Regions from separate parts of the Virgibacillus sp. CM-4 genome, predicted to be linked through region 3. Evidence: riboswitches for the same ligand, from Rfam matches in the RefSeq annotation. Region 3 holds a riboswitch; each other region holds the start of a gene.
What was found. Region 3 has a riboswitch for S-adenosylmethionine ahead of M948_RS42720 (YezD family protein). Riboswitches for the same ligand answer to the same signal wherever they lie in the genome.
Positions count from the first base shown of each region.

Region 1: another riboswitch for S-adenosylmethionine. It lies ahead of M948_RS24420 (methionine ABC transporter ATP-binding protein); the one in region 3 lies ahead of M948_RS42720 (YezD family protein).
Region 2: another riboswitch for S-adenosylmethionine. It lies ahead of M948_RS39215 (5-methyltetrahydropteroyltriglutamate--homocysteine S-methyltransferase); the one in region 3 lies ahead of M948_RS42720 (YezD family protein).

Region 1 is NZ_AUQA01000002.1:102,265-113,224, reverse strand. It holds gene M948_RS24455 (3-hydroxyacyl-CoA dehydrogenase/enoyl-CoA hydratase family protein) at 1-1,733, shown strand, start outside; gene M948_RS24450 (acetyl-CoA C-acetyltransferase) at 1,753-2,928, shown strand; gene M948_RS24445 (acyl-CoA dehydrogenase family protein) at 2,976-4,760, shown strand; gene M948_RS24440 (arsenate reductase family protein) at 4,920-5,276, shown strand; gene gcvH (glycine cleavage system protein GcvH) at 5,356-5,739, shown strand; gene M948_RS24430 (toprim domain-containing protein) at 5,927-6,283, shown strand; gene M948_RS24425 (thioredoxin family protein) at 6,307-6,621, shown strand; SAM riboswitch class I at 6,692-6,801, shown strand; gene M948_RS24420 (methionine ABC transporter ATP-binding protein) at 6,909-7,940, shown strand; gene M948_RS24415 (methionine ABC transporter permease) at 7,930-8,598, shown strand; gene M948_RS24410 (MetQ/NlpA family ABC transporter substrate-binding protein) at 8,630-9,460, shown strand; gene M948_RS43415 (hypothetical protein) at 9,711-9,881, shown strand; gene sufC (Fe-S cluster assembly ATPase SufC) at 10,136-10,921, shown strand; gene sufD (Fe-S cluster assembly protein SufD) at 10,939-10,960, shown strand, end outside.
Region 2 is NZ_AUQA01000007.1:75,030-85,989, forward strand. It holds gene M948_RS39200 (sugar ABC transporter ATP-binding protein) at 1-1,379, shown strand, start outside; gene rbsC (ABC transporter permease subunit) at 1,376-2,311, shown strand; gene rbsB (ribose ABC transporter substrate-binding protein RbsB) at 2,348-3,292, shown strand; gene M948_RS39215 (5-methyltetrahydropteroyltriglutamate--homocysteine S-methyltransferase) at 3,552-4,655, opposite strand; SAM riboswitch class I at 4,745-4,847, opposite strand; gene M948_RS39220 (aldo/keto reductase) at 4,984-5,901, shown strand; gene M948_RS39225 (CBS domain-containing protein) at 6,031-6,729, shown strand; gene M948_RS39230 (3'-5' exonuclease) at 6,759-7,370, shown strand; gene M948_RS39235 (fatty acyl-CoA synthetase) at 7,715-9,316, shown strand; gene sspL (small, acid-soluble spore protein L) at 9,377-9,517, shown strand; gene M948_RS39240 (sporulation protein) at 9,521-9,778, shown strand; RNA gene ssrS (6S RNA) at 9,848-10,032, shown strand; gene M948_RS39245 (arylamine N-acetyltransferase family protein) at 10,316-10,960, opposite strand, start outside.
Region 3 is NZ_AUQA01000002.1:306,855-317,814, reverse strand. It holds tRNA gene M948_RS25410 (tRNA-Thr) at 227-299, opposite strand; gene metE (5-methyltetrahydropteroyltriglutamate--homocysteine S-methyltransferase) at 1,124-3,418, opposite strand; gene M948_RS25400 (bifunctional homocysteine S-methyltransferase/methylenetetrahydrofolate reductase) at 3,445-5,289, opposite strand; gene M948_RS42720 (YezD family protein) at 5,466-5,636, opposite strand; SAM riboswitch class I at 5,732-5,850, opposite strand; gene M948_RS25395 (glycoside hydrolase family 13 protein) at 5,947-7,725, opposite strand; gene M948_RS25390 (sugar ABC transporter substrate-binding protein) at 7,977-9,257, shown strand; gene M948_RS25385 (carbohydrate ABC transporter permease) at 9,350-10,645, shown strand; gene M948_RS25380 (sugar ABC transporter permease) at 10,651-10,960, shown strand, end outside.

The DNA.
Region 1 (10,960 bases), 200 kb from region 3:
GAGAAATGTTAAATGGTGGTTATAGTATTGGGGAAGTTGATTCGGTAACTGGTCCAATGATAGGTCGAGCTAAAAGTGCAACTTTTCGTACATTAGACGTTGTCGGCTTAGATACATTTATCCATGTTGCCAACAATGTTTATGATCAAGTCGATGGGAAGGAGAAAGAAGTATTTGCCATTCCAGCATTTATTTCAAAAATGAAAGCAAATGGATGGCTAGGGGCAAAGACTGGTCAAGGATTTTTCTTGAAGAAAAAAGATAAAACAGGTAGTACGATTTATGAATTGAACCCTGAAACACTAGAATACGAGGATCGTAAAAAATTAAAAACAGCTGCAACAGAGATGGCCAACCAAGAAAAAGGCGCGCACCGAAAATTGAAAACGCTTATATCAAACGAAGGAGATCGCGCAGGAGACCTTGTATGGTCAATTCTAAAACCCGTGTGCATTTATGCAGCAGAACTTACAGGGGAAATTGCCGATGACATTGTTGCCATTGATAATGCGATGAAATGGGGATTTGGATGGGAAATGGGACCATTCGAAACGTGGGATGCAATCGGTTTACGTAAATCGGTTGAACGAATGGAAGTAGAAGGGGAAGTGATTCCAAGCTGGATTATCCATATGTTGGAAAAAGGGAACGAATCCTTTTATAAATCGGATAATGGAAATGTATATTATTACGATAATGAAACCTATAAACAAAAAACATTTAATAAGAAAGAGATAAATTTAAAGCAATTAAAAGAGATAAATGGGGTTATAAAAAAGAACGCGGGTGCTAGTTTGATAGATTTAGGAGACGGAGTTGCGGGATTAGAATTTCATTCCAAAAGCAATGCTATTGGTCTAGATATTATTCAAATGGTAAATGAAGCCATCGATGAAGTAGAAGAAAATTATCAAGGACTTGTGATTGGAAATCAAGGAAAGAATTTCTGTGTTGGCGCTAATCTAGGTATGATGCTAATGGAAGCACAAGATGATAATTTCTTTGAACTAGATATGGTTATTCGTCAATTTCAAAATATGGCCATGAGGATTAAATATTCCAATAAACCGATTGTGACTGCTCCGTTCAATATGGCAGTTGGTGGTGGTGCAGAAGTATCCTTGCCAGCAGCTTCCATTCAAGCTTCAGCAGAAACATATATGGGGCTTGTTGAATTTGGAGTTGGTTTAATACCCGGTGGTGGTGGTACGAAGGAGTTGTATTTAAAGCAGCTTCGTAATTTACCAAAGGGTATTCATTTTGACCTTAGCAAAGTTGCCAATGATGTGTTTGAAAAGATAGCGATGGCTACCGTTTCTACTTCTGCAGCTGAGGCACGTGAAAATGGATTTTTAGATCAAAGTGACAAGATTAGTGTAAATCCTGATCACTTACTTCATGATGCGAAAGAGAATGTCCTTGCATTGGCTAATGCAGGGTATCAAGCGCCAATGCGTGAAAAAATTCCAGTTGTTGGTGATGCTGGTTATGCAGCTATGTTACTTGGTTCGAAGTCATTGCAATTAAGTGGTTATGCTTCGGAACATGATCTTAAAATTGCTGAAAAATTAGCCTATGTATTGTCTGGGGGACGCATTACCAATAGTACAGAAATCGATGAGCAAGTCATGCTTGATTTAGAAAGAGAAGCCTTCTTAAGTTTAATTGGGGAACCAAAAACCCAACAACGTATGCAGCACATGTTATTAAAAGGGAAGCCGTTACGTAACTAAAAGCAAAGGGGGAAATGATGTGAAGGAAGCAGTAATTGTAGCAGGTGCAAGAACCCCTGTAGGAAAAGCGAATAAAGGATCGTTAGCTCATTCACGGCCAGACGATTTAGCAGCATTAACAATTAAAGAGACGTTAAAGCGTGCAGGGGATTACGATGGAAATATAGACGATGTCATCATTGGATGTGCAATGCCAGAAGCAGAGCAGGGAATGAATATGGCCAGAAATATTGCTGGCCTTGCAGGGTTAAAACATGATGTGCCAGGTATAACCATTAATCGTTATTGTTCATCTGGATTACAAAGCATTGCTTATGCTGCCGAGCGGATTATGGTAGGAGCAAGTGATTCTATAATTGCTGGTGGAGCAGAATCAATGAGTTTAATTCCAATGGGAGGACACGTGATTAAACCAAATTCATCCCTTGTGCAAAATGCTCCTGGCTACTATATGGGAATGGGACATACAGCAGAAGAAGTTGCCAATCGATTCAACATATCTAGAGAAGATCAAGATGCGTTTGCTGTGCGCAGTCATGAGCGTGCAGCAAAATCCTTAGAGGAAGGGAAATTTAAAGACGAGATCGTGTCAGTAGAAGTAACCCATCGGTTTATTAATACAAATAATAAGCCAGAAGAAAAAACAGTGACATTTCAAATAGATGAAGGAGTAAGGCCAGGTACCACCATAGATGTTTTAGCAAAACTGCGACCAGCCTTCCATATAGAAGGAACGGTTACTGCAGGTAATTCTTCGCAAATGAGTGATGGTGCGGCTTCCGTTTTATTAATGGACCGTGAAAAAGCAGAAGGGGAAGGGTTAACACCGTTGGTTAAATTCCGTTCTTTTGCGGTGGCAGGTGTCGAACCAGAGATTATGGGGGTCGGCCCAATTGCTGCTATTCCAAAGGCTCTAAAGATTGCAGGTTTAGAACTATCTGATATTGGATTGTTTGAATTAAATGAAGCATTTGCCTCTCAATCAGTAAGAGTGATTCAAGCGTTAGATTTGGATGTTGAAAAAGTCAATGTCAACGGTGGTGCCATTGCTCTTGGTCATCCGCTCGGTATGACAGGGACAAAATTAACATTAAGTTTGATGCATGAGATGAAGCGGAGAAACGTACAATTTGGTGTCGTAACCATGTGTATCGGAGGTGGAATGGGAGCTGCTGGAGTATTTGAACTTGTTTAACTATGGAACTTTTCTCTTCAATAAATAACAAAAAGGGGTAGATGATATTGAGTGAAACAAAAGAAAAAGTTTTTAAAGGCGGCGGGTTTCTTGTAGAAGATTTAACGGCAGAAGATATTATTACGCCAGAGGATTTCACAGAAGAACATAAAATGATTGCTAAAACAACCGAGGAGTTTGTAAACGGAGAGGTACTTCCTAAAGTAGATAATTTAGAGAACCACGAATTTGAATATTCGGTAGATCTATTAAAAAAAGCTGGTGACTTAGGCTTACTGGGTGCAGATGTCCCTGAAGAATACGGCGGATTGGGTTTAGATAAAATTAGCTCTTCCTTGATCACCGAGAAATTTTCACGTGCTGGCGGTTTTTCTGTCACGCATGGTGCTCATGTTGGGATTGGGTCCTTACCGATAGTGTTTTTTGGTAACGAAGCGCAAAAGAAAAAATACCTTCCTAAATTAGCATCTGGGGAATTGCTTGCTGCTTATGCGTTGACAGAACCTAGTTCTGGATCAGATGCCTTAGGTGCAAAAACAACAGCAAAATTAAATGAAGCAGGCACCCATTATATTTTAAACGGAGAAAAACAATGGATCACCAACTCTGCATTTGCCGACGTGTTTATAGTGTATGCAAAAATTGACGGAGAGCATTTCTCAGCTTTTATTGTCGAAAGAGCATTTTCTGGTGTATCCACAAGCCCAGAAGAAAAGAAAATGGGAATTAAAAGTTCTTCTACACGAACCTTAATATTAGAAGATGTTGAAGTACCAATTGAAAATCTATTAGGAGAAAAAGGTCGAGGTCATGTTATTGCGTTTAATATTTTGAATGTTGGTCGTTATAAATTGGCAATTGGCGGTGTTGGTAGTTCGAAGCGAGGCTTAGAAATAGCTACAAAATATGTAAATGAGCGAAAGCAATTTAATACACCTATCTCTAGCTTTGCTTTAACGAAAGAGAAATTGGCTACGATGGCATCGGAAACATATGCAAATGAAAGTGCTGTTTATCGTACAGTGGGACTTTTTGAGCAACGCATGGGTTCGTTAACACAAGAACAATTAAATGATGGAAGAGAAGTTGCTCGTGCCATTGCAGAATACCAAATTGAATGCTCCATGAACAAATATACTTGTACAGAGCTGTTGGATTATGTTGCGGATGAAGCAGTCCAATTACACGGTGGATACGGTTTTATGCAAGAATATGAAGTAGAACGTATGTATCGTGATTCTCGAATTAATCGTATTTTTGAAGGTACAAATGAAATTAATCGATTGCTTGTGCCAGGTACCTTATTGAAGAAGGCAATGAAGGGAGAACTTCCTTTACTTCAGAAAGCACAAGGGCTCCAAGAAGAATTAATGATGTTAATGCCAGAAGAAGTTGGAACGGAAACATTGGAACAGGAAAAACATTTACTCAAAAATGCCAAGAAAATCATTCTATTAGCAGCTGGACTTGCGGCTCAAAAATATATGCAAAAAATTGAGCAAGAACAAGAAATCTTAGTAAATCTTGCCGACATGGTGGCTGAGGTTTATAATATGGAATCTGCAATTCTTCGTACCGAAAAAGCGATTAATCATACGGGTGAAGAAAAGAATAAACAAAAGCTGCTATACACACAAGTATACGTACAAGAAGCATTTAACCGAATAGAAGCAGATGCAAAAGAAACATTAATTGCTGTTGAAGAGGGAGACACCTTACGAATGATGCTTTCTTCTTTACGTAAATTAACAAGACATACACCAACAAATGTAATAACGAAAAAACGTGAAATTGCCGGTGCTATTATTGAGGCTGAAAAATACGTCCTTTAATTTATCGAGCTGTTCATCCCTTGCCATAGTGCAAGGGATATTTTATTTGTGATTTATGTGACATATGAAAAAGAATACGGATAGCTGCTCTCTTTTGCTCGATCTTTTCACAGCTCGTTTGCTATAATAATGCTCAATATAGGATTAGGAGGTTTATATATGGAAGTAATATTTTACTGGTACCCAAATTGCGGGACATGCAAAAAAGCAAAAAAATGGTTCGAAGATAATCAGGTTACATATCAACCGATACATATCGTTGAAGAGACACCTAGTAAAGAACAATTGCTTGATCTAATTCAAAAAAGCGGGCTTCCAGCCAAGAAATTTGTTAACACGAGCGGCAAAAAATATCGTGAGCAACATATCAAGGATAAAATTAAAGAAGCAACAAATGAACAAATAGCAGAAATTCTTGCATCGGATGGGATGTTAATAAAACGTCCAATTGTTACAGATGGCTCTAAAGTAACGGTTGGTTTTAAAGAAGAATTGTTTCAAGATCACTGGCTATAAAAATTTAAAAAGAAATGCTGGATAAATGTCATGGAAACTTGTATAGTGAAAGTGGAATGATATATTGGAGGGGATTGTTTTGAGCTTACCAAAGGAATTATTTTACACAAAAGAACATGAATGGGTAAAAAAAGAGGATGGCAATGTACGTATTGGTATTACGGATTTTGCCCAAGATGAACTAGGAGATATTGTTTTTGTTGAACTCCCTGAACCAGGTGATGAATTAGAGATCAATGAACCCTTTGGAAGTGTAGAGTCTGTTAAAACCGTTTCAGAATTATATGCTCCCATTAGTGGCAAGGTTGTCGAAGTGAATGAAGAATTGGAGGACAACCCGGAATATGTAAATGAGTCACCTTACGAAAAAGCTTGGATGGTAGTAGTAGAACCAAGCCAAAAATCAGAGTTAGACGAATTATTATCTGCTGATGGTTATGGAGAAATAATAAGCGAGGATTAATTAAATTTAGTTACAGTAATGGCTGATATGCAATTCAATTGCAATCAGCCTTGTTTTTACAATGAAGAAAATGATTCTATTCAGAGCAGAACTTGTACATTTATTATGAAAACAATCACTAAATAACAGTTTTTCATCATATAATATATGAAAACCTGTCGCTTGATTTTCTGAGGAGTGCTATGTGATGATAACGGATGAATTAGAAAAAATAATCATTGTAGAAGGATTGACAGATAAGAAACAGATTAAAAAGGTGATTTCTGAAGACCTAACCATCATTTGTACAAATGGAACTTTAGGTGTAGAACGTTTTGATCAACTTTTAGAAGATTATGCACTTGATTATAAAGACGTTTATATCCTAGTGGATGAAGATGAATCTGGAATAAAGTTACGCAAACAATTGGCTAGAGAATTACCACATGCTAACCATATTTATATTAGTAGTGAATACCGAGAAGTAGCTACAACACCTGAAAATATACTTGCTCAAACATTAGTGAGCAAACGGATCGCTGTTAATCCGATCTTTTTGATTTAAATTTCATATAGTAAGGTGATATTTTGCAATTAATTACGAATGATCAGCTGAAACAGGATAACTATCTGCTTTATATTTTTACCCCTTTTTGTGGAACATGTAATCTTGCAAGGACGATGCTTTCAAAAATAGAGTCGGTGCATCAAGAAGACATTTTTTATGAAATGAATGCATCCCTCCATCCAGAGTTTATGCAAGAACATCAAATTGAGAGTGTGCCTTGTTTATGTATAAAAAGAGATGGTGAAATTATAGAAAAGGTTTATGCTTTCAAAGATATTCCGAACATCTATAACTTTTTACTAACTTACAAACCTGAAATGTTTGCAAACAAATAAGTGAAAAGTCATTGACATGGGTATAACGGCATGCTAACATTTAGTTTATCGAAAATAAATAGATTCTTTACTCTTATCTTGAGCGGTGGAGGGACTGGCCCTATGAAACCGCGGCAACCTTCGACGAAGTTTATTCGAAAGGTGCTAATTCCTGCGAAGCATAGCTTTGACAGATGAGAGGACGAAATGACGAATTTCAAACGTCTTTCTGTTCTCTTACAGAAAGGCGTTTTTATTTATTTTATAGGGTACAATAATAGATAGTTTGAAATGAAGGAGGAAGACATGTGATATCGATAGAGGGTTTGAGTAAGATTTTTACATCAAACAAGACAGACACAACAGCCGTCGATAATTTGACCCTTTCGATTGATCAAGGAGATATCTTTGGTGTTATCGGTTATAGCGGTGCTGGTAAAAGTACTTTCGTTCGATTACTCAATCGCTTAGAGGAACCAACGAATGGACGAGTAGTTATTAACGATCAAGTCGTGACAGCATTGAATAAAAAGGATCTTAGAATAGCTAGACAAGATATTGGTATGATTTTTCAGCATTTTAATCTGTTATGGTCACGTACGGTGGAAGAGAATATTGCATTTCCATTAGAAATAGCAGGTGTATCGAAAGAAGAACGTTTAGAGCGTGTACATTCATTAATTGATTTAGTTGGGCTTTCAGGAAAAGAACAGTCCTATCCTTCACAATTAAGCGGCGGCCAAAAACAACGTGTTGGAATTGCGCGTGCATTAGCTAATAAACCATCTGTTCTATTATGTGATGAAGCAACTTCGGCTTTAGATCCAGAAACAACAAATGCGATTTTGGATTTATTAGTGGATATTAACCGACAATTAGGTCTAACGATCATTTTAATTACCCATGAGATGCATGTCATTCGCAAAATATGCAATCAAGTGGCAGTGATGGAAAATGGGAAAGTGGTTGAACAAGGAAATGTCTTAGATGTATTCTTGCATCCACAGCAGTCGGTTACCAAAAAATTTGTGAAGCAGGTAATGGGATCTGACGAGGAAGATAATGATATTAACCAATTAATTAAAAACAACGAGCAAGGGAAAATTATTAGGCTTCATTTTGTTGGGGAAACAACCAACGATGCTTTGATCAGCCAAATTATTAAAACATATCAGGTAGATGTGAGTATATTGCAGGGGAAAATCACACAAACTCAGGCAGGGGCTTATGGCACATTGTTCATCCAAATGGGTGGTAATCCAGATGATGTCACCCAAGCGATTACGTTTATTCGTGAACAAACCTCGGTAGAATTGGAGGTTGTCCGTGATGCTGACTGAATTATTTCCAAATCTTAAATTAGAAGACTTAACGACGGCAACATATGAAACATTTTATATGACAATTATTGCTTTAATTGGAACTTTCGTATTTGGAATATTATTAGGTTTATTATTATTCCTTACTAGAAATGGCGGTATGTGGCAAAATAAAGTACTGAACGTCACAACAGCATCGTTTGTTAATATCTTTCGCGCGATTCCATTTATCATATTAATTTTATTGTTATTTCCATTTACAGAGTTTTTAATGGGTACCATACGTGGGCCAAAGGCTGCTTTGCCGGCATTAATTATTGGTTCTGCGCCATTCTATGCAAGGCTAGTGGAAATTGCTTTACGTGAAGTTGATAAAGGGGTTGTAGAAGCTGCCAAAGCAATGGGAGCCAAAACAAGTACTATCATCTTTAAGGTGTTGTTACCAGAATCCATGCCAGCATTAATCTCGGGAATTACGGTAACAGCAATTGCATTAATCGGGTACACAGCTATGGCTGGAGCAATAGGTGCAGGTGGGTTAGGAAGTTATGCATATTATTCTGGTTTCCAACGAAGAGATTTTGATGTCGTACTCATCTGTTCCGTTATTATTGTGGTCATCGTATTTATCTTCCAATTCCTTGGGGACTTTATTACACGAAAATTAGATAAGCGTTAGAAAAATAAGACAAGCAAGAGGAGCGAAAACAATGAAAAAACTAATTACTTCAATCGTACTTTTTATTAGTTTAGGTATTATCTTAGCTGCATGTGGAGGAGAAGAAGGTTCTTCAGATCCAAATACAATAAAAGTAGGCGCTTCAAGCGTTCCTCATGCAGAAATTCTTGAACAAGCCAAGCCAATCCTTGAAGAACAAGGAATTACGCTTGAAATTGAAGAATATGAGGATTATGTTCTTCCTAATGATGACTTAGCAAATGGCGAAATTGATGCCAATTATTTTCAGCATATTCCTTATCTGGAACAAACAATTGAAGATACAGGATATGATTTAGATTATATTGATGGGATTCACATTGAGCCAATGGGTGTTTATTCGAAAGGGATTTCTAGCTTAGAAGCTATTCCTGAAGGAACAGAAGTTGTAATGAGTAATGCCGTAGCAGATCATGGCCGGGTACTATCTTTATTTGAGAAAAATGGCTTAATAAAATTAGATGAAAATGTAAAGAAAGCAGAAGCAACCATTGATGATATTACGGAAAATCCGAAGAACCTGAAGTTTTCGCCAGATTATGGTCCAGCAATGCTTCCTGATTTTTATGAATCAGATGAGAATGCATTAGTTGTGATTAATACAAACTATGCAATTGGGGCTGGCTTAAATCCGCTAGAGGATTCATTAATGGTAGAAGATGAAGATTCTCCATATGTGAATGTAGTTGCAGTGAAAGCAGAGAATAAAGATAATGAAGCATTAAATAAACTAGTGGAAGTATTACATTCAGATGAAATACAGCAATTTATGGAAGAGGAATATGGTGGTGCAGTTGTACCGGTAAGTGGGAATCAAAAATAATGATGGACAAAGGCTATCTCTTTTTAAGGGGATAGCCTTAATTTTTAAACAATTTTGTAATTGGGAGAATAATGAAGGATATGATCGTAAAAAGCGGAACAGAATTTTTTCAGCAAAGTTATAGAGGAAAATTTATTATATAAATGGATAAATGCGTTTTAATTCACTTTGTTTAGGGAAATAAACTTGTGATACGCTTATTAGTGTCAAAAACAAGAAAGGATGATTCCCTATTAATAGTGGAATAGACATGAATTACACTTCAGAAATGGAAAAGGCAATGCAGCAAACCCATCACATTGGTTTTGCTGAATACGAAAGAAAATTAGATAAACGCCTAGCAATTGAGAAAAAGCGTCAACAAGAGCATGAGAAGTGTAAGCATTTTGCTGCTGAATATGAAGGGCATATGAAAAAGTGAAGAATAATTATTAACTATATATGATAACGAAAAAAGGTGCGAATACAATGCGTATTCGCACCTTTTTATTTTGAACTTTATCATGGTGGCATGATATCCTATAAACAAAGGATTTTCCATACTTCAAGGTCTCTGTTTAAAAGAGTTGATAATAAATTCGAAATGATTTAAGATTGTAATGAGAATAAAGTGAGAATGAATCTTACATTCCTTACAGAGTAACAATAAAACTATTTGTATTTGGAGGTATCAATATGGCAGGATCAACATTAGAAATTAAAAACTTACATGTCTCAATTGAAGATAAAGAGATACTTAAAGGTGTAGACCTTACTATAAAAGGTGGAGAATTCCACGCAGTAATGGGACCAAATGGTACAGGGAAATCTACCTTGGCTTCTGCAATTATGGGGCATCCTAAGTATGAAATTACCGAAGGATCGGTTCTTTTAGATGGTGAAGATGTATTGGAAATGGAAGTTGATGAACGTGCACGTGCAGGTTTATTTTTAGCTATGCAATATCCAAGTGAAATTAGTGGTGTTACAACTTCAGACTTCCTTCGTTCTTCCATGAATGCTCGTCGTGGTGAAGGTAATGAAATTTCACTAATGAACTTCATTAAAGAAATGGATAATGTCTTAGACTATCTTGAAATTGATAAAAACATGGCCCAACGATACTTAAATGAAGGATTCTCCGGCGGTGAGAAAAAACGTAACGAAATCCTTCAGCTCATGCTATTGAAACCAGAGATTGCGATTTTAGATGAAATTGATTCTGGACTAGATATTGACGCTTTAAAAGTTGTATCTAAAGGAATCAATAAACTACGTGATGAAAACTTTGGTTGCTTAATCATTACCCACTATCAACGCTTACTTAACTACATTACGCCTGATAAAGTACATGTAATGATGCAAGGCCGTGTGGTTAAGTCGGGTGGTCCTGAACTTGCACAACGCCTTGAATCGGAAGGTTATGAATGGATTAAGGAAGAATTAGGTATTGAAGACGAAACTATCGAGCAAAATGCGTAATGGTAAGGAGGGGTAATATGACTGTGGAAACAAAACTGC
Region 2 (10,960 bases), on a different contig from region 3:
CAGGGAAATCAACACTAATCAAAGTACTCACTGGTATACACACCCGTGATCAAGGGGTGATAAAAGTTCGGGGCAAGGAGGTACATTTCTCTGATCCAAAACAAGCAGAGAAACAAGGTATTGTGGTTATTCATCAAGAATTAAATATTATTCCTTACTTAACAGTTACTGAGAATATGTTTCTAGGTAAAGAAATAACGTACAAAAAAACTGGTATTCTAAATAAAAAGGAGATGAAACTACATACCGAACGAAATTTAAAGAGACTGGGAGTATCCAATATTTCTCCAGACGATATTGCTAGTGATTTATCTGTAGGTAAGCAGCAACTGGTAGAAATAGCTCGAGCATTAGCAGCTAATGCGGATTTACTTATTATGGATGAACCGACTGCTGCTTTAACAGAAAGAGAGATTAAAAACCTATTTTATGTTATTTCCACTCTAAAGCAACAAGGTGTTAGCATTATTTATATTTCACATCGAATGGAAGAGATCTTTGAAATTTGTGATCAAATTACCGTTCTACGTGATGGTGAATTTATTAGTACTAAAGCCACCGAACAAACATCCTTTGAGGAAATAGTTAAAATGATGGTGGGTAGAGAACTTGGAGAACGTTTTCCAGTAAGGAATGGAAAGCTTGGAGAAGTAATATTTGAGGTAAATCATTTGTCTAGAAAAGGATATTTTCAAGATGTTAGTTTTGATGTAAAACAAGGAGAGATACTTGGTGTTTCTGGTTTGATGGGAGCTGGACGATCCGAAGTAATGGAAGTCTTATTTGGATTTCGTAAAAAGAATGAAGGAACTATAAAATTACATGGTAAACAGTTAGTCATTAAACATCCAAATGACGCAGTGAAGGCAGGGATAGGATTTATTACTGAAGACCGAAAAGCAAAGGGGCTAGTATTGCAGTCATCCATTCGGGAAAATATCGCATTACCAAATTTGAAAACGATATCAAAAGTAGGAATTATCCGAAAATCACAAGAAATAGCTTTCATTGATCATTTAATGAATCGACTCCAAGTTCGAATGACTGGTAAAGAACAAGAAGTAAAATCTTTAAGCGGGGGTAATCAACAAAAAGTAGTTATAGCAAAATGGTTAGGTATTAAACCCAAACTATTAATTTTAGATGAGCCGACAAGAGGAGTAGATGTTGGGGCAAAGAAAGAAATCTATCATATTATGAATGAGCTAACGGAGCTGGGTGTGGCTATCATCATGGTTTCATCCGAATTACCAGAGGTGTTAGGAATTAGTGATCGTATCATGGTTTTACATGAAGGAAGAACAATTGGCATCTTTAGTCGGAACGATGTGGATCAAGAGATAATTATGACTGCAGCAACAGGAGGCGAGAGAGCATGAAAAAGCTAGGTCGCCTTCAATTAGCAACATTGGGACCACTCTTCGGGTTAATTCTTATTACTAGCGTATTAGCAATAATGAGCGATAATTTCTTTACATTAACGAATATTTTTAATTTATTACGACAAGTTTCCGTTAATGCGTTAATTGCATTTGGGATGACATTTGTCATATTAACCGCTGGAATTGACCTATCGGTAGGATCGATTCTAGCACTAGGCAGTGCATTGACAGCAGGTCTATTAACAAGTGGAATAGACCCGATCCTAGCTGTATGTATTGGCTTAATAATCGGCCTCATTTTAGGAACGGTCAATGGATTGATCATTACAAAGGGAAGAGTAGCGCCATTTATTGCAACATTAGCCACAATGACAATCTATCGAGGTATAACATTAGTCTACACAGATGGAAGACCAATCACTGGACTATCGGATAGCTTTGCCTTTGAGATGATCGGCAAGGGGTATGTTTTTGGAATTCCCTTTCCTGCCATAGTAATGGTGATTGTATTTATTGTTCTTTATTTTATTCTTCGACAAACTGTATTTGGAAGGGAAGTATATGCCGTAGGTGGTAATGAAGAGGCTGCTACGTTATCAGGAATAAAAGCAGATCGCGTTAAAATTTGGGTATATTCACTAACTGGTATGCTTTCTGTTTTAGCAGGTATTATTATTACAAGTCGATTGAATTCTGCCCAACCGACAGCCGGATCCATGTATGAGCTGGATGCCATTGCAGCGGTTGTAATTGGAGGGACAAGCCTTGCGGGAGGCCGTGGAAGAATTGTCGGTACCTTAATTGGTGCGCTAATTATAGGTGTTATAGATAATGGATTAAATTTATTGAATGTTCCATCTTTCTATCAACAAATTGTCAAAGGTGGGGTGATTCTACTAGCTGTATTATTAGATCGTAAAACATCGTAAGTAGTGATAATTTATACGTAATTAGGAGGAATGGACATGAAAAAACAATTACTTGTAAGCTTTACCTTAGGATTATTTCTCTTTCTCGTGGCATGTTCAACAGAAGCACCTGGAGAAGCATCTGATGGTTCAGATGAATCGAATAATGAAAAAGCGAGTGAAGATGTAAAAGTGGGTTTATCCATTTCCACTTTAAATAACCCATTTTTTGTAACATTGCGAGATGGTGCAGAAGCAAGTGCAAAGGAATCGGGATATGAAATAATTACTTTCGATGCACAGAATGATCCATCAACACAATTGAGTGATATCGAAGATTTATTACAGCAAGACATTGATGTTTTATTGATTAACCCAGTGGATTCGAATGCAGTGGTCTCAGCGATTGAATTGGCAAATGACGCGAATGTTCCTGTAATTACAGTTGACCGAAGTGCAGGTGGAGGAGAGGTGGTAACTCATATTGCTTCAGATAATGTTGAAGGAGGGGAAATGGCAGGAGATTTTATTGCTGAACAACTTAAAGAAACAGGAAAAATCGTTGAGTTACAGGGGATTGCTGGTGCATCGGCTACTAGAGAAAGGGGAGAGGGTTTCCATCATATTGTCGATGAATTAGAAGGCATCGAAGTAGTTACTAGTCAATCGGCAAATTTTGATCGTACCGAAGGATTATCCGTAATGGAAAATATCTTACAAAGTGTTGGAGACTTCCATGCTGTATTTGCGCATAATGATGAGATGGCACTCGGTGCAGTGGAAGCACTGCAGGCGCAGGGCTTATTAGATAACGTAGTTGTTGTCGGGTTTGATGCTACTGATGACGCAGTAGCAGCTGTAGAAGAAGGATCGATGGATGCAACCATCGCACAGCAGCCAGGTTTAATCGGTGAAAGAGCAATTGCTGCTGTTGGAAAGATTGTCAAAGGCGAAAAAGTAGAAGGTTTCATTCCGGTTGAATTACAAATGGTAACCGAATAAAATTCCTCCGAAAAGCGGTATCAAATTTAGAATGATGCCTCCTTCCATAAACGATTTTATGAAAGGAGGCAGCCACTGATATATCGATAAGAAGCAGTAGAAACCCTTCGGCTTCTGCGGAAACAACAAGGCCCATGATGCTCCACTCGGATAAGAACTTTGCTTATCCGGGTTAGCTAAGGCCATATTCTTCGAAAAGCAAAACGATTTCAAACTTCGATAAAATTACGCTTATAGATATAATTGGTGTAAGGAATCGTTACTCCCAAATTTCTTTCGCAACGTCTACAATGAATTTTAGTTTCCTCCACTGTGCCTCCTCAGTTAAGATATTGCCGTGATGGGTAGAAGCAAATCCACATTGTGGACTTAAACATAATTGCTCTAAAGGTACATAGTTGGCTGCCTCTTTTACTCTAGCGATAATCGCTTCTTTATCTTCAAGTTCTCCTGTCTTCGAAGTTACAACACCTAATACGACTTGTGGCCCTCCAGTAGGAATATGCTTTAAAGGCGTAAAGTCACCGGAACGTTCATCATCATACTCGAAGAAAAAGCCATTTACTTTCTCCTTTGCTAATAATGTTGGTGCGATTAAAGCATAGCTGCCTTCAAAAGCCCAAGTTGATTGATAATTACCTCTACATAAGTGGGTGGTAATCTTTAGGTCATCTGGTTTGTTTTCTAATGCACCATTAACAACGCGAAGAGCTAAATCAATTAATTGTTCCCTTGAATAATCGCCATCATTAAATGGGATAGAAGGTGCTGATAATCCTGCAATGTAGACATCGTCTAATTGAAGGTATCTAACGCCGGCATCATAAAATGCTTGAATTGCATCTTGATATGCTTTGATTACATCATTGGCATAATCTTCGATGTTTGGGTAGATTTCCGAATTTCGAATCCCTTTATTGAAAAGTTGATTTGGGCTCGGTATTGTCTGTTTAGGTACTGCACGATCACCAACAATTTCTTTGAACGCAATAAAATCCTGTATAAACGGATGCTCTGAATGAAACGAAATCTTACCTGTGTTACGTACATCGTATTTTTCTGTTTCGACATCTTTGAATTGGTAGCCAGATGATGGGACATATCCTTCAATGCCGTTTAAATGTTCCAAAAAGTCTAAATGCCACCAAGTTCTTCTGAATTCACCGTCTGTAACTACCTTTAAGCCAACTTCAATTTGCTTATCAACGATGTAATTAATTTCTTCAGTTTCAATCGCACGTAGTTGCTTTTTTGTTATCGTGCCTTGTTGATAATCTCTTCTTGCTTGATGCAGTCTCTCTGGTCGAAGTAGACTTCCTACATGGTCTGCCTTGAATGGAGCTTTAATAAGAGTGGTTGTCATTTTACATACCTTCTTTCTTTTTGTTTGTATAACTAAAAAGCCTCTTCTTATAGATAAGAAGAGGCTTTGATATACATTAGCTTGTCCTCTTCTTATCTTCATGCAGCATGCATCTGGAATTGGCACAGTACGTATGAAAAGTCTGTTGCCGAGGCTTCCAAGGGCCAGTCCCTCCACCTCTCTGGATAAGAAGTTATACGATTAATTTAATTATTGAAAATAAGATTACCGTATATACATTGTCTTGTCAACATTATTATTTTAAAACTTCAAATTTTCTTTATTCATGATATGCTAGAGTTATAAAATAGAAGAGGAGATGAGTGGTATGCGCAAATTAAAGTTGGGAAAGAGTGACCTATTTGTTTCTAACCTTGCATTTGGCTGTATGCGGCTAACTCAATTGTCTGTAATGGAAGCGGAAAAATTACTTCACCATGCATTGGGTCTTGGAATCGACTTCTTTGATCATGCAGATATCTATGGCGGAGGGCATTCCGAAGAAATATTTGCTAAAGCTATTCAAATGCGTCCTTCGGTACGAGAAAAAATGAAAATTCAATCAAAGTGTGGAATACGAGAGGGGTTCTTTGATTTTTCTAAAAACCATATAGTAGAATCAGTAGATGGAATACTTAAACGTCTCCAGACAGAGTACCTTGATGTATTATTACTCCACCGTCCGGATGCGTTAATGAAACCTGAAGAGGTGGCAGAGGCATTCCAAGTTCTTAAAGATAGTGGTAAAGTTAGACAATTCGGTGTGAGTAATCATAACCCATTACAAATAGAATTATTAAAGCAATACGTTGCACAAGATTTAATTGTTAATCAATTACAATTCAGTATTATGCATTCTGGAATGGTCGATGCAGGTCTGCAAGTAAACACCCAGCATGTAAATGGAATAAATCGAGATGGAAGTGTATTAGATTATTCTCGAATGAATCATATGACAATACAAGCTTGGTCACCATTTCAATATGGATTCTTTGAGGGCGTTTTTATTGATAATGAAAAATTCCCTGAATTAAATACAAAGCTTATGGAAATAGCTGAAACATACGGAGTAACAAAAACAGCAATTGCTATTGCATGGATTCTACGTCACCCTGCAGGAATTCAACCTGTTGTAGGTACGATGAATCAAGAGCGTTTGTCACTAATAGCAACAGCATCTGACCTTCAGATTACTCGAAAAGAGTGGTATGACATTTATCAAGCAGCAGGAAATAAACTGCCATAGTCAATAAACACAATGTTTCATTTTCGGGATGAAGAACCGCTTCATTCTATTTTTTTCGAAACCCATGAATCAATCTACTGAAAAAAAGGCGTTATTTCCCATCTTACTATGAAAATGAGGAGTACAACCATGTATCAAAACTCAGAGCGTTTTCTTACTGCATTCAACCGAATAGAAAAAATGCTACGTGCGTTATTAATTCATAAGAAAGATGTAGGTTTCTCTAAGGCTGTAAAAATACTTAGAAATTCTAACGCCCTCGTTCGCGAATATAGTGATGATCTTTTGGAGTTTGCAGAACTACGAAATGCTATCGTACATAATAAATTAGATATGACACATGCCATTGCAGAACCGCATGATGCAATTGTGGAGAGAATTGAAGAAATTGAAATAGAATTAAATGAGCCAAAACGGGTAACTCCTTTATTTTCTAGGCAAGTACTTTATTATCAGAGTAACGATCCGTTAAATCAACTTTTAACAATTATTCATGAAAAACAGTTATCTAAATTTCCTATTTATCAAGGAGATACGTACAAAGGATTATTAACCCAAAAGGGGATAACGAACTGGCTAGCTAGTAAAAAGCAAGAAGAGTCATTTGCTAAGAGTAGTTGTCAACTAGAAGAGATCTTGCCATTTGAAAAACAAGATAATTCTCGTTTTATACATCATGGAATGACAATATATGAGGCCATAGAAATTTTTAAAGAACATACAAGTAAAGGAAGGCGACTAGAAGCATTGCTCATTACCAAAAATGGTAAACCTTCCAAACAATTATTGGGTATGATTACCGCGTGGGATATTTTGGAAATATCCTAATATTGAATAAAAGAAAGAAGAGGAGAAATATGAGGGTTGTCTCGATTGATTTTGAAACAGCAAATGAAAAAAGATTTAGTCCATGTGCAGTGGGGATAGTAGTTTTAGAGGATGGAAAAATTATTGATGAATTCTATCATTTAATTAATCCACTTATGCATTTTAATTCTATGAATATTCACGTGCATGGAATTAATGAAGCTGATGTCGTGGGTGAACCGACGTTTCCTGAAATTTGGCCATCGATCAAATCGTATTTAAGAAGTGGTTTAGTAATTGCGCATAATGCTAGTTTTGATATGAGTGTTATTCGGCAAACACTTGATTATTTTGGATTACCCTATCCTGAAATGAATTATCTTTGTACCGTTGGATTGTCCAAGCAATTTTGGCCCGACTTAACTAATTATAAGTTACATACACTAGCGAACTTTCTACAGATGACGTTTAATCATCATCATGCGCTTGAGGATGCCAGAGTAGCAGCAGCACTATTTCATCATGCTTTTAGGGAAAGTGAAGCCAAATCATTAGAAACATTTTTAGATAGATGCAATTTACAAACTGGTAGAATTTATGAGCGAGGATATGTTACTCCAAAGAAAAAAAAGAAAAATCAACCTAAACGAATATATATTTAAATGGATGGAGGAATAACTAAAACGAGTAGCTGCATCGGCATCATCATAATTGCAAGAAATAAGCCATGCTTTCCGCCGAAACGATAACTTTGGTAAACAAACAATACCTACTCGCATCAAGCTTCGGACGCCTTATTGTTCCTCAAAAATTATCCTTATTTCATTCCTTTTGGCAGTAAGATATTTCAAAAAAATAACGTTAAAATCCCAACTACCATCCGAAGTAATTGGGATTTTGCTTTGTTTAAAACCAAGCTTCTTGCTTTTATTAAATATCTGAATTAAACTAAAAAAAAGAAAATTCTATCTTTTTATATAAATTTTATCATTTGAGGGGTGAGTAAATGAACACGCAGGCAAATGTACATGATGAAATGAAAATGATTCAACGTGCAAGACGGAACACGCTTAGTGATATACTCTCACGGACAGCAGCTAGAATGCCAGATAAAAACGCAATCGCTTACAATGGGGTGACAGTTACGTACAAGGAATTAGATACACTAGTAACTCTCACAGCATATGGTTTTAAGAGAGATGGGATGGGTAAAGGAGATATGATCATTGTCATGTCGAAAAACAGCTTGGACTTTGTGATAGTCAATTTTGCTCTTGCACGTATTGGGGCAGTGATGATCCCAATTAATTATATGTTGAGTACAACGGATACAGCTTACATTATTGAACATGCGAAAGCTTCGGGATTTATCGCATCTAAAGCGTACGCGGATGTACTAGATATTTCAGCGAAGGAAAAAGCGAAAGAAATTAAATATCGGTATATAATGGAGAACAGTGAAGACCAGGTAGAAGGATGGAAGAACTTAAAGGATATACAAGATGGGCACAATTCTAATGCAAAGATTGAAGTTGAAATTGCTGATGATGACCTCTGTCATGTGTTATATACAAGTGGTACAGAATCACGGCCAAAAGGGGTTATGCTCACGCATAAAAGCATCATGAACGAATACGCAAGTTGTGTTTTCAGTGGAAAAATGGAAAGCGATGACATTATGATTCATGCATTGCCACTATATCATAGCGCGCAATTACATGTATTTTTAGGTCCGAGTATATATATTGGATGCAGTAGTATCATCCTTGAAAAAGCTACTCCGGAGTTGATTCTTAAAACAATTGAAGAAACTGGTGCATCACAGCTATTTTGTCCTCCTACTGTATGGATAGCGATACTCCGTCATCCTGATTTTGAGGTGCGAGATTTATCTACACTAAGAAAATGTTATTATGGCGCAGCAATTATGCCAAGAGAAATACTAAAAGAATTGTCGAGTCGATTGCCAAACGCAAAATTCTGGAACTTATATGGTCAAACAGAGGTTGCACCACTAGCCACTGTCTTGCAACCGGAAGACCAGTTAAGAAAGATTGGTTCAGCTGGAACGCCATCCTTATATGTTGAAACAAGAATTGTGAACGACCAGGATGAGGAAGTTGCCCGTGGAGAAGTTGGTGAGATTGTGCATCGAACACCACATGCAATGAAGGGGTATTTATATGATCCAGTTAAGACTCGTGAAGCCTTTCGGAATGGTTGGTTCCATAGTGGTGATCTAGGAAAGATGGATGAGGAAGGGTATATTACGATTATTGATCGTAAGAAAGATATGATTAATACGGGTGGAATAAATGTTTCAAGTAGAGAGGTAGAAGAAGTAATTTATCAATTGGAAGGAGTATCAGAGGTCGCTGTTATAAGTATTCCGGATCCATACTGGATTGAAGCGGTTACGGCAATTATTGTCCCCAAAAAAGATGTAACGTTATCGAAAGAAGTGGTTGAGCAATTTTGTAAGGAGCATTTGACCAGATTTAAAGTTCCTAAGTATGTGACCTTTACAGATGCATTGCCAAAGAACCCGAGTGGAAAAGTACTTAAGCGTGCACTACGTGATCAGTATGAAATATTAAATAAAAAGTAATTCTTTATCGTAGGCATACATTACAGTATTTTTGTCAGACTATAAATGGAGGTGTTTTTTATGACTAAAGAAAAAGAACCATATCAAAAACGAAATGCACAAACAAGTGTAAATCCACAAGGCTTATCAGAAGATACGGCAGATCAACAACCTAAATCACAATTAGAACAACGAGCAAAGAAAAAGAACACAAAAATTTAAGAGGTGAAGAAGATCGACCATACATTAAAATATCTTAGAGAATCCTTGTCTAACTACATGGATAATGCGTATTGTCAAACGATCGTAGGAAAAATGGAACAAGGTCATTTTGCAAGTGAAGTAGCCTTTGTTAAACAGTTGAGTGAAGAAGAATTAACGTATTTAAATGATGTATTGGAAAATGAGATAAATTATGCAAAAGAAGTACAATTCGATAATCGCGTAAAAGAATTAACAGAAGTCTACGAACAATTATTTTGAATAATCCTTCTTTGAATTTAGGATAATTTTACCATTGATTATTCATTTCATAACGTATAATATAAATATTACAAGCTACGTTGTACGTATTTAATTAAGTTTTAACCTCTAATGAATGAATAGGGAGTTTTACATCGGAATTCTAATGTCGAGCCGTCCATGAACGGAAGGCAGGACAATTTCTGCAAACACCCACTTAGCGAAGTGGTGGTTTAAAACTTTTTATTAGATAATACGGCAAATGTGGCCTGTTACTATTATACGTAAATAAAGTAGACCAGTTTCTAATGAAACTGGTCTTTTTGGTTTCCTTAGTAATTATAAATTTTACGACTGTGGTATGGCTGATGCGACCAACGAGCCTAACGAGTCTTCTCGTACTTATTCGCTGAAAACAAAGCATAAAATCGAACAGGTGCCATACTGATGATCGTTATGCAGCAAATTCTAAGGAGAATCTCGCTTTTTAGCGGTCAGTGATTAGGTTGCTCTTATTAGAACAGCGTCAAGCGCTTGGTTGGTATCCATATGAAAAGCTTATATATTTGTGATTCCAAAACGCTCTTCAGATAACTGCTTGAACGAATGCGTATCTAATTTTAGTTTATTCTTTTTCCCATTTTTTATTTCCGTGAATGTATCTTTTGTTAGTGTAATGTGCCCTTCTTCCGTTAGTTTAGATAGTAATACGCTATGATTGAATGGAGAATTAGGATGAGAAGTAATGGTTTCTCTTACTTGATTAACATCATTTTCGTCTACAGCGTTTGTAAAGAATGCATATCCTGCTTGAATGAGATCATTCTGATATTTCACTAGTTGATAATCACCTCTATCTGTATGCTTTTGAGTGATTTGAAAATCTCCTGTTGTTGCATGGATTATCTCGCCGCTAAGCGGAATTGGCTGCAATGCTAGATGCGAACCGAATCCAACATCAACAATATACTTCCGTTGGTTAATAGATAGAAGGTTGGCAATATGTGTCCCTTTGATCCCGTTTTTAGGTACAGTAATCGTGGCCGTAATCATTTGTACATCAAATCCCAATTCTTTTAGTAAATAGTAAAAAAACGGATTTAATTCATAGCAGAGTCCACCCCGCTGCTGATTTATTATTTTCTGTTGTAAATTGGTGCGGTTAATAGTCAATGCCCGTTTATTGATAACATCAATGTTTTC
Region 3 (10,960 bases):
TTTTGCTGTAATTCCCCTTTGATTTTAATTTCTATCAAAGCCACAGCTGTAAATTAATAATTATAATAGGGATGATTTGTGTTATTGCTGTATGAATAGATTAAAAAACTCATTGTTTAATAAGAGTTTCTGTTCAATATGAATCACTAAAAAATGTCGACAAATTAAAATAAAAAGCGATTCCTGATAGTATCAAGAATCGCTTTATGTCAATGTGCATATCGGATGCTGGTGAGAGGATTCGAACCTCCGACCCCTTCATTACGAGTGAAGTGCACTGCCAGCTGTGCTACACCAGCAAATTTTCCACATGAATTATAATACTCCTATTCTTTATATCTATCAAGTACTTCGGTTAAAAATCAGGAATTCATAAACAACATAGCGAAAGAATAGAAAAGTAAAATAGGGGGGAGCAAATGTATTCGATAGCGAATTTAATTCATGATTTTAGTGAAAGTAGTTGCTGGGTACAAGACTTGAAAGCCATAAATGAAGGACTTTTGTTTGAGCCCATTGGAGAAGGAGAGTAGACCTCAGCTGAAATAATTTGTCATCTGACCTTTTGGGATAATTACATAATAGAAGAAACGCTACCTCAAATGAAACAAGATGCAGAAATTAGTAGTGTTGGATTTGACGCATGGAATAATTAAGCATCTGAATATGCTTTATCTGGCGTTTCTGGTCATAATTTAATTAGTCAACAAAAAATAATGCGGGAAAAACTAATAAAGGATTTACGTAATAAGACGGAAGATGATTTCTTTACGCCTTTTGCATTTATTGGGGAAACTATAGACCCTTACTCTGGCTACTCACATACAATGTTTAATTATATTGCAGGATTTATCTAGCATGATCAGCATCATCAACAGCAAGTGGATGCCTTTCTTGCAAATAGAACGTTGTAGGTACCGATAATAATTATTCATGAAGTGTTTGAAAGAATTCGCTTTATAAAGTGAGGAATCTTCTCAGTATAATCAAGCTATTTACGTCTGCAGCGTTGGTTGTTTACGGAATAATCTCGGACTTTGCTCTAAGGGAATTCGTGTATCTGCAACACAACAAGTAATTTCCATAAAAGTAGCGCCAACACATTTGTGTTGGCGCTGTAAATTTAGTTATTTTGATATGTCAATTTTTCATTTCTAACTTCTGCTGCTGCATCGACCATGACTTTTAGAGCTTGAATGGTCTCCTCTTCGCTTCGTGTTTTTAATCCACAATCTGGATTGATCCAAAACTGCTTCGGAGAAATGTTCTGTAAAGCTCGGTTAATATTTTCTAGAATTTCTTCTTTGGCAGGTATTCGTGGACTATGAATATCATAAACGCCTAGTCCAATCTCTTTATCATATGTGTGATCTTCAAACGAACCAACCATTTCACCATGACTACGAGATGTTTCAATCGAGATTACGTCAGCATCCAAGGCATCGATCGTATCATAGATATCCTGGAATTCAGAATAACACATATGTGTATGAATTTGGGTGCTGTTAGTTACACCAGAAGTAGCTAAGCCGAAGGCATAAACAGCAGCTTCTAAATACCCCTTCCACTTTCGCTCATCCAAAGGTAAACCTTCACGTAATGCGGGCTCATCTACTTGAATAATTTGAATACCGTTTTCTTCTAGCACTTGCACTTCTTTACGTAAAGCGAATGCAATTTGATTTTGTACGGTAAACCGGGCCACATCTTCATGGACAAATGACCAATTTAGTATTGTAACAGGGCCAGTTAACATTCCCTTAACTGGTTTTTTAGTTAATGATTGGGCATAGACACTCTCTTTTACTGTCATTGGTTTATTGAAAGATACGTCCCCGTAAATAAGGGGAGGCTTAACGCAACGCGAACCGTAAGATTGAACCCAGCCAAACTCAGTAACATCAAATCCATTTAGTTTTTCTCCAAAATATTCTACCATATCGGTCCGTTCGAATTCTCCATGAACAAGAACATCCAGACCCAATTCTTCTTGAATTGCAATCCATTTCCTTATATTCTCTTTAATAAATTGATCATATTCCTGATTGGTAATATCTCCTTTACGCCATTTCGTCCTCGTTTGTCGAACAACTGCAGTTTGTGGCAAACTGCCAATTGTCGTTGTTGGAAGTAATGGTAGATTTAGCTTCGTTTGTTGTTGTTTTATTCGCTCAGCAAAGGAGGAATCGCGTACTGCATCAGAAGCAGTCAAGGTAGCTAATGCTTGTTTCACTTGCTCATTTGAACGTGAAGATGCACGAATGAATTGTTGCCGCTCTACACGATTTTCTTTAATGGCATTGGTGATTTTTATTTTTCCATTGTTCCAGCCATTTGTTAACGTAACAATTTCGGTTAATTTCTCATCAGCAAATGATAATCCGGCTTTAATATCGTTATTTAGTTTCTCCTCTAACTTCTTCGTTACTGGTACGTGCAAGAGGGAGGAGGATGGCTGTAATATAATTTGGTCTGTACTCACATAAGGTCGAATAGACTCAAGGAATGAAAGTCTCTCCTCAAGATCAGCTTTCCATACATTTCGTCCATTAATAATTCCAGCAGCAAGCACTTTATTACTTGGAAATCCATATTGCTCAATTAGCTCCAATGTATTACCATGAACAAAATCAAGTCCAATAGCATGAACAGGGAAGTTACTAATTGCTTGATAATGAATTACTTGTTCAAAATAGGTTTGTAAAATGATCTTTAAATTTGGAGCGGCTTCGGCAAATTGCTGATAGACTTGTTCAGCCTTTAAAAGAATGGATTGGTCTAGCTGGGTACCGAAGATAGGCTCGTCAATTTGTATCCAAGAAGCTCCCGCTGCCTGAAGTTCCTCTAAGATTTGTACGTATAATGGAACGAATGTATCGATTAATTCCAAAAGGTTTTCCTTTCGATAGCCTTTTGCAAGATGTAAGTACGTAATTGGTCCCAAAAGGACAGGTTTCCCATCGATACCTAATTTTTCTTTTGCTTCCTGATAAAAAGTAAGGGGGCGGTTCTCCGTTAACGTAGGCTTCGAGTTATCTAATTCAGGAACAATATAATGGTAATTGGTATTAAACCATTTAGTGATTTCAGATGCAACGGCATCTTTTGTGCCTCGAGCAATTGCAAAATACGTTTCTAGGTCAACCTTTCCTCCTTGGTAATTAAAGCGATCTGGGACAATACCAAACATTACCGATGTGTCAAGAACATGATCATAGAAAGAAAAATCCCCTACAGGAATAAGATCTACACCAATGTCCTTTTGCTTTTTTAAGCTCTGAAGTCTAATTTGATCTGTTTCTGAGATTAATTGTGCTTCAGTAATTTCACCTTTCCAAAACTTCTCTAACGCTCGTTTCCATTCTCTCTTTTCCCCGATTCTCGGATAACCAAGATTTGAACTAATAGCAGTCATTATCAATTCCTCCAATACTATTTTTTTAATTATGTCATTTTCGATGTGGAAAGAAGTTGTACACGCGCTTGCATATACGTAACCAATTCAATACTTATGTCATAACGCATAAATGGCGTTACAATGTAAATTCCTTGAAAGTGTTCCAATGCCGTATCAAGCAGTTCTTTTGCAATTTGAATTCCTTGATCAATAGAACGTTGTTTATCATCAGCTACTGCTTTCATCCTTTCTCTAATCACATCTGGCATTTTAATTCCCGGCACTTCATTATGCAGGAACTCAGCATTTCTCGAAGATGTAAGCGGCATAATCCCAATGAATATCGGTTTATCAATATGTTTGGTTTTGTTAGCCAACGCAACAATCGTCTCTTTGCTATAAACAGGTTGTGTTAAAAAATAATCCGCTCCACGTTCCATTTTTCGTTCCATTCGTTTTACCGCTTTATCTATGTGGGCTACATTCGGATTAAATGCAGCACCAACTTGAAAGTTTGTTGGTTTCTTTAGGGATTTTCCAGACAACGATATCCCTTGGTTAAATTGTTTGATTAATTTTATTAAATCGAATGACGTAACATCAAAAACGGAAGTTGCTCCAGGAAAATCCCCGATTTTAGTAGGGTCCCCAGTAATAGCAAGTATTTCATGGATTCCTAAGGTATGTAATCCCATAAGATGCGATTGCAGTCCAATGAGATTGCGATCTCGGCAGGTTAAGTGCACTAGCGGCCTTACCCCAATTTCTTGTTGGATTTTTGCTGCTACAGCAATATTACTAATTCGTGGTGTAGCTAGCGAATTATCCGCTAATGTGATCGCATCTACCCCTACATCGTTCAAGGCGTTAATCCCATTTAAGTACTCGGATGTATCTAAATGTTTTGGTGCATCGAATTCAACAATCACAGCATGTCGTTGTTGAACAATATCAATTAGACCTAACTCTGATTGTTCTTTCTGTTCGCTGACCTTAATGGGGCGTGGCTTAACTGGTACAATCTTTTCCTTAATTGGCTTTGTAGGTTTGATGGCATCAGCTGCTGCTTTTATATGGGCTGGGGTAGTTCCACAACACCCACCTAGTAAGCGAATGCCTTCGTTGCGAAAATCGGTCGCACAGTTTTTGAAATAGTTCGGTTCATCTTCGTAGATTAATTTGCCGTCACGATAAGCTGGTAAACTAGCGTTCGGATAAGCTGCTAAAAATGCTTTATCTAGTAATGGGACATCTTTCAGTGATTCAAGCATATGAAATGGGCCAAGTCGACAGTTAATCCCCACGATATCCGCGCCAGTATTCTCTAATCGCTTTAGTGCATCGGGTAGAAGTATCCCATTTTGTAAGATACCAGGTTCGTGCATTGATACATTTGCAATAATTGGAAGATTTGTTTCGTCTCTTGCAATCTCTAAAACAGTAATTAATTCTTCAAGATCATAATAGGTCTCTAAGATAAGTCCATCTACACCTTCTAATAATTGGCAGTACAACTGTTCTCGAAAACTTCTTTTGATTTCATCTGTTGTGGCTTGCAGCGTTTGTGTGCCGTGAATACCACCGATAGTGCCAAGAACAAAAGTTTCTTCATTTGCAGCTTGTTTCGCAATTTTTATGGCTTCGGTATTTATCTTTTTTACTTGATCTTCAAGAGCATATCTTGCGAGCTTCATATAGTTTGCCCCATATGTATTAGTTTGAATAAGATCAGCACCTGCATGAATGTAAGATTCATGAATATGTGCAATTTGTTCTTGATGAGAAAGATTTAATGCTTCAAAACAATGATCGACCCCATAGGAATAAAGTAAAGTTCCCATTGCACCATCGCCGATTAAGATTCGTTTATCTAATTCGGCTAACAAGTCCATGTTACGTCTCCTTTCCATATGAAAGTTAAAAAAAGGCATCCAAATTAATAAAGGAAATACAAATACCTTAATTTCAATGGATGCCTTTAGTCGTCTAATTAGCATGTTAATCGTTTATTCGGTTTCCCTTGTAAATAATCTTTAACTGTGCTTTTGGTGTTCCAATAAGCACGTCGTTACCCGTTTACATGTTTTTTTCGTTTTGATTGTAACGGGTACCGTTTCTTTTCCGTTGTGTCAATCTGCGTAATTTCTCCTTCATGTATCGTAATTGCTAATGATCCGAATTCAATCTTCTCTAGAGCTTCAGTAATGTCATTGATTTTCTTGTCGTCGATTCGAGCCATCCCATTCCTCCTTTAATTTGTTAACATTACCTATCAAGTAAAAAAGTAAAAACCTCTTTCGATTGAAAGAGGTTTGATTATTGTTTACTAAACAATTCCCATCTTTCAAACAAGTTTCGTTTGCTGGATTTAGCACCTTTACTCGGAATAACAAATAGAGTATGGTTGCCGCAGGATCAATGGACCAGTTTCCTCCCCTGACTCTTGATAGGTTAATATGAAATTTTGATTGTACTCATTATCTTAGAAACGAATGTGGCTGTCAAGATAATTTTCGAAATTCCCAAAAAAGTATTTTTTTAATTTAAGTTTATACAATTTCAAAAATACGGAAATGAAGAGGGGGTACCGTAATTGAAGTTGGTAATTCATCAATTCTATATTTCCTTGCTTGCTGGTTTTGAATATGCCATTCAGTTAGATATTTACAACTGCTTATACGTAGGATATCTCTAGTTATGTTTGCCTCTTTTTCACCCGCATTAAGAAAGAAGACGAGCCGATGATGTCCGTCGTTTTTCTCATATACAATGGTGTTGCTTGCATCATTCGATTGGAGAAATTGAATGTCACTATGGTTACCAAAAAGTGGATTTGTCTTGCGTAAATGAATAAGAGACTGGACAAATCGATACAGTTCTTGTTTTTGCTGGTTAGGGTTCCACTGCATACATGCACGACACCCTGGATCTGTATCACCAGCCATTCCTATTTCATCACCATAATAAATACAAGGTGTTCCAACAAAGGATAATTGAAAAAGGTACAATAGCTTTACACGGGCTTCATTGTCATTTGCTAAAGTTAAGATGCGTGGGGTATCATGACTATCCAATAGATTAAAAGCGACTTCATTCACATTTTGTGGATACATATGTAAAACACTAGTGATGGTCTCGGTGAATGTAGCAGCATTCATGTTTTGTTTAGCAAAAAAGTCAATCGCTCCATTAGTAAATGGGTAATTCATAACGGCATCAAACTGGTCACCGTGTAGCCATGGCATAGAGTCATGCCAGATTTCACCTAGAATATAAACATCTGATTTCACTTCTTTGACGGCTTGTCGAAACATTCTCCAGAAATGGTGATCCACTTCATTTGCAACATCTAATCGCCAGCCATCGATATCAAATGTTTCTACCCAATATGTTGCGACCTTTAATAAATAGTCTCTGACTTCCTTATTCTTCGTATTTAATTTAGGCATTGTAGGCACAAATGCAAATGTATCGTAATTCGGACGTGGTTTGGTTACTATAGGGAAATTCCAAATATGAAACCAATCTTTATAGATAGACACTTCTTGATTTTTCAACACATCTTGAAAAGGTGGGAAATAATATCCACTATGATTAAAGACAGCATCTAGCATTACTTTGATTCCTCGTTGATGGCATTCTTGGACAAATAGACGAAATGTAGCTTTATCTCCAAATTGTGGATCAATTTCCATGTAATCGATCGTATCGTATTTATGATTGGAATATGCCTTGAAGATAGGGGTTAGGTATATCCCATTGATTCCTAAATCGACAAGGTAATCGAGGTGTTGAATAATTCCTTCCAAGTCTCCCCCAAAGAAATTAGTAGGTGTTGGATCTGCAGAGCCCCATGGTAAACTGCCTTTTGGATTTAACTGTTCATTACCATTAGCAAATCGTTCAGGAAATAGTTGGTACCATACCGTATCTTTCACCCAATCTGGTGCATTAAATACATCAATGGAGCTTAAGTAAGGAAAACAAAAATAATTAGCAATATCCGAGGGGAGACTTGCAAATATTCCACCTTCACTATAAATACAAGATTCGTGTTCATTCGAGCAAATAAACGCATAGCGCATTCTACGATAATTCGGTTTCACAGCAATAAACCAATAGTCATGTAAGCTTGTTGTACCGGTTTTTTTCATGTGTTTTGACACGCTCTGCCACTGATTATCTATCCAATCATAAGGATCACCAAATACAAGTTCCACCATTTCTAGATCATTTTTTTTGGTCCGTAGTACTAAATGAAGGGTCTCATTATCATAGGCATACGCAAAATTATCTTTTGGACGATGATAGATTGCTTCTTTATTCATTTTTTACCTCCCTCTGTACAATCGTTTGCGCTAAATACTAATTAATTTTTAAATACATTACCAATGTTTATAATTATCATAGCATTAATGCTATGATAATGTAAGCGTTTTATTAGTTATTAATTAAATAATTAGAAGTTTCTAAAATGGAGTTGTAATTTTTAGGGGAATATGTATAATAAAGTTATAATGAATGCGCAAACGTTTTCATTATTTATGCAGTTCTCTATTAAATCATGGGAGGGGTACAAGTGAAAAAGAGCTTGATTTATTCATTAACAATGGTATTGGTAGCTGTGATTTTAATTGCATGTGGTCCAGATAATACCGAACCAAAAGAAAATTCTACCAATGAAGGGAAAGCAGCAGGGGATGAAATGCCGGAGAAGCCAGATTCTCTTAAACTTTGGGTAAATGCCGAGGAAAAGCAGCAAGAAGCAGTTCAACAAATTACAAATAAATACACAGAGGAAACCGGGATTAAGGTAGATATGGTTCCTGTGGATATGCTGGAACAAGTGGAAAAGCTTGATGTGGAAGGACCTGCAGGGAATGGTCCAGACATTATTTTTCAACCACATGATCGAATTGGTGATCTAGTACTTAGAGGATTAGTAGATCCAGTTAACTTTGGAAATAAAGAAAGCGGTTACACTGATACCGCACTGCAAGCAGTTCAATTTGAAGATGAATATTGGGGATATCCTGCCGTCATTGAAACGTATGCGATGTATTATAATAAATCGTTAGTAGAAAAAACTCCGGAAACGATACAAGATGTTATGTCAATTGCAGAGAGAGATACAGATACAAGCAAAGACCAATTTGGATTTTTAATGGAAGCAGCTAATTTTTATTTTGTTTATCCTTTCTTTTCTGGGAATGGAGCATATGTGTTTGCAAATGAAGATGGAAACTATGATATTTCAGATATTGGATTAGCTAATGAAGGTTCTGTAGAGGGTGGTCAACTTGTTCAGAAATGGTTCGATAACAACTATATTCCTCAAGATTTAACTCCAGATATTATGAATGGATTATTTCAAGAAGGAAAAGTGTCAACGGTTATCAATGGGCCTTGGATGGTAAGAGAATACTCGGAGGCGCTAGGCAACGACCTCGGTGCAGTTCCATTACCTATTTTGGACAATGGAGAAAACCCGAAATCATTTGTAGGAGTTAAATCATATATGTTGTCGTATTACTCAGACAACAAAGAGTGGGCTGAGCATTTAATGGCATATATTACAAACTATGAAAACTCTATGACATATTACGATATTGCTGGGGAAATTCCAGCCCGTGATGATGCAATGGAGGATCCAGCTATTGCGGAGGATCCGATCTTTTCTGCATTTGCAGAACAAACAAAGTTTGGAGAGCCAATGCCAAGTGTTCCTGCAATGCAGCAAGTTTGGGATCCGATCAACGATGCATTAAATTTTATTTCTAAAGGAGAACCAGTGAAAGATGTCCTTGATGAAGCTGTTGAAACCATTCAGGGTCAAATAGACGCTTCTGGAGCAAATTAGGAACAATCTATGGGGAGATAACTCACCATAAATGTTTCACTTGATCATTTTAGAATGATCAAGTGATTCGGGAAATATAGGAGGATACTGGAATGGCAACAAATCATAATAGTGGCAGTGCCTGGATAAAAAAACCTCGTAATATTGCTACGATTTTATCAATTATTCCAGGATTAGGACAATTTTATAATCGTCGTTTTTTGAAAGGTATTAGCTTATTGATTGTGACGGTTTCATTCTTAATTACAACATGGAACTATATTGATATTGGAATATGGGGATTATTCACACTAGGAACTATTCCGCGTGACCATCATTCGATTCAATTACTTATACAAGGGTTAATTTCACTCATCATTTTAGGGTTTGGTATTGCAATCTATCTTTATAATTTGAAAGATGCTAGATCAGATGCAATTGCTAGGGAGAATCATAGATCAAATCCAACTTTAATTCAAGGTATGGCTGCCTTTTATAACAATGGTTTTCCATATTTTATGATTCTGCCTGGTTTATTGATGCTTTTATTTATCGTAGTTGTACCTTTAATGTTTATGCTAGCTTTGGCATTTACTGATTACAATCAATACAATGCTCCACCACGTCATTTATTGAGCTGGGTTGGGTTGAATAACTTTGTAGATTTAGCTAATGTGGGTATTTGGAAAGATACATTTTTGAGCGTATTTACTTGGACTGTAGTTTGGACAGTAGTGGCAACGTCTTTTCAAATTATTTTAGGATTGTTTCTAGCATTATTAGTTAATGATAAACGAATTAAATTTAAACGAACGATTCGGACTATTTTAATTCTACCATGGGCGGTACCAGCATTTGTATCGATTTTAATCTTTTCTGCTTTATTTAATCCTACTTTTGGTGCAATTAATCGAGATATACTAAGTCAATTTGAAACCATGATTCCTTGGCTTTCCGATCCATTTTGGGCAAAGGTAGCATTGATTATGATTCAAACCTGGCTTGGATTTCCATTTGTATTTGCCTTATTTACTGGTGTGCTCCAAAGTGTGCCACAAGATATGTATGAGGCAGCTGATGTTGATGGGGGAAGCCGTTTGCAGAAGTTCCGTCATATTACATTACCACATGTGTTATTTGCAACAGCACCATTATTAATTATGCAATATGCAGGGAACTTCAATAACTTTAACATCATTTATTTATTTAATGAAGGGAACCCCGCTGTGCGTGGGCAAAATGCAGGTGGGACAGATATTCTAATTTCTTGGGTTTATAAACTTACATTTGAGACAAATAATTACAATATGGCTGCTGCAATTACAATCATTATGGGGATTATTATTTCTGTATTTGCGTTTTTCCAGTTTAGAAAAACAGCATCCTTTAAAGAGGAGGGACGTTACTAATGGCTATGTCACAAAAGAAAAAATCGAAAATTGAGGTAACGTTCATTTACTTGTTTTTTCTTATTATGTTCATAATTATTGGTTATCCTTTATTTTGGGCGTTAATGATGAGTCTGAATCCAGGCTCTAATATGTTGGTAACCGATCTATTTCCTGAATCTCCAACACTAGAACATTATAAATGGTTATTTATGGATCCAAACAGTGATTATGTTATTTGGTACCAAAACAGTCTATATGTTGCATTAGTTAATGCGGGTGGATCAGTTATCATTACTTCGTTAATTGCATATGCATTTTCTCGGTATAAATTCA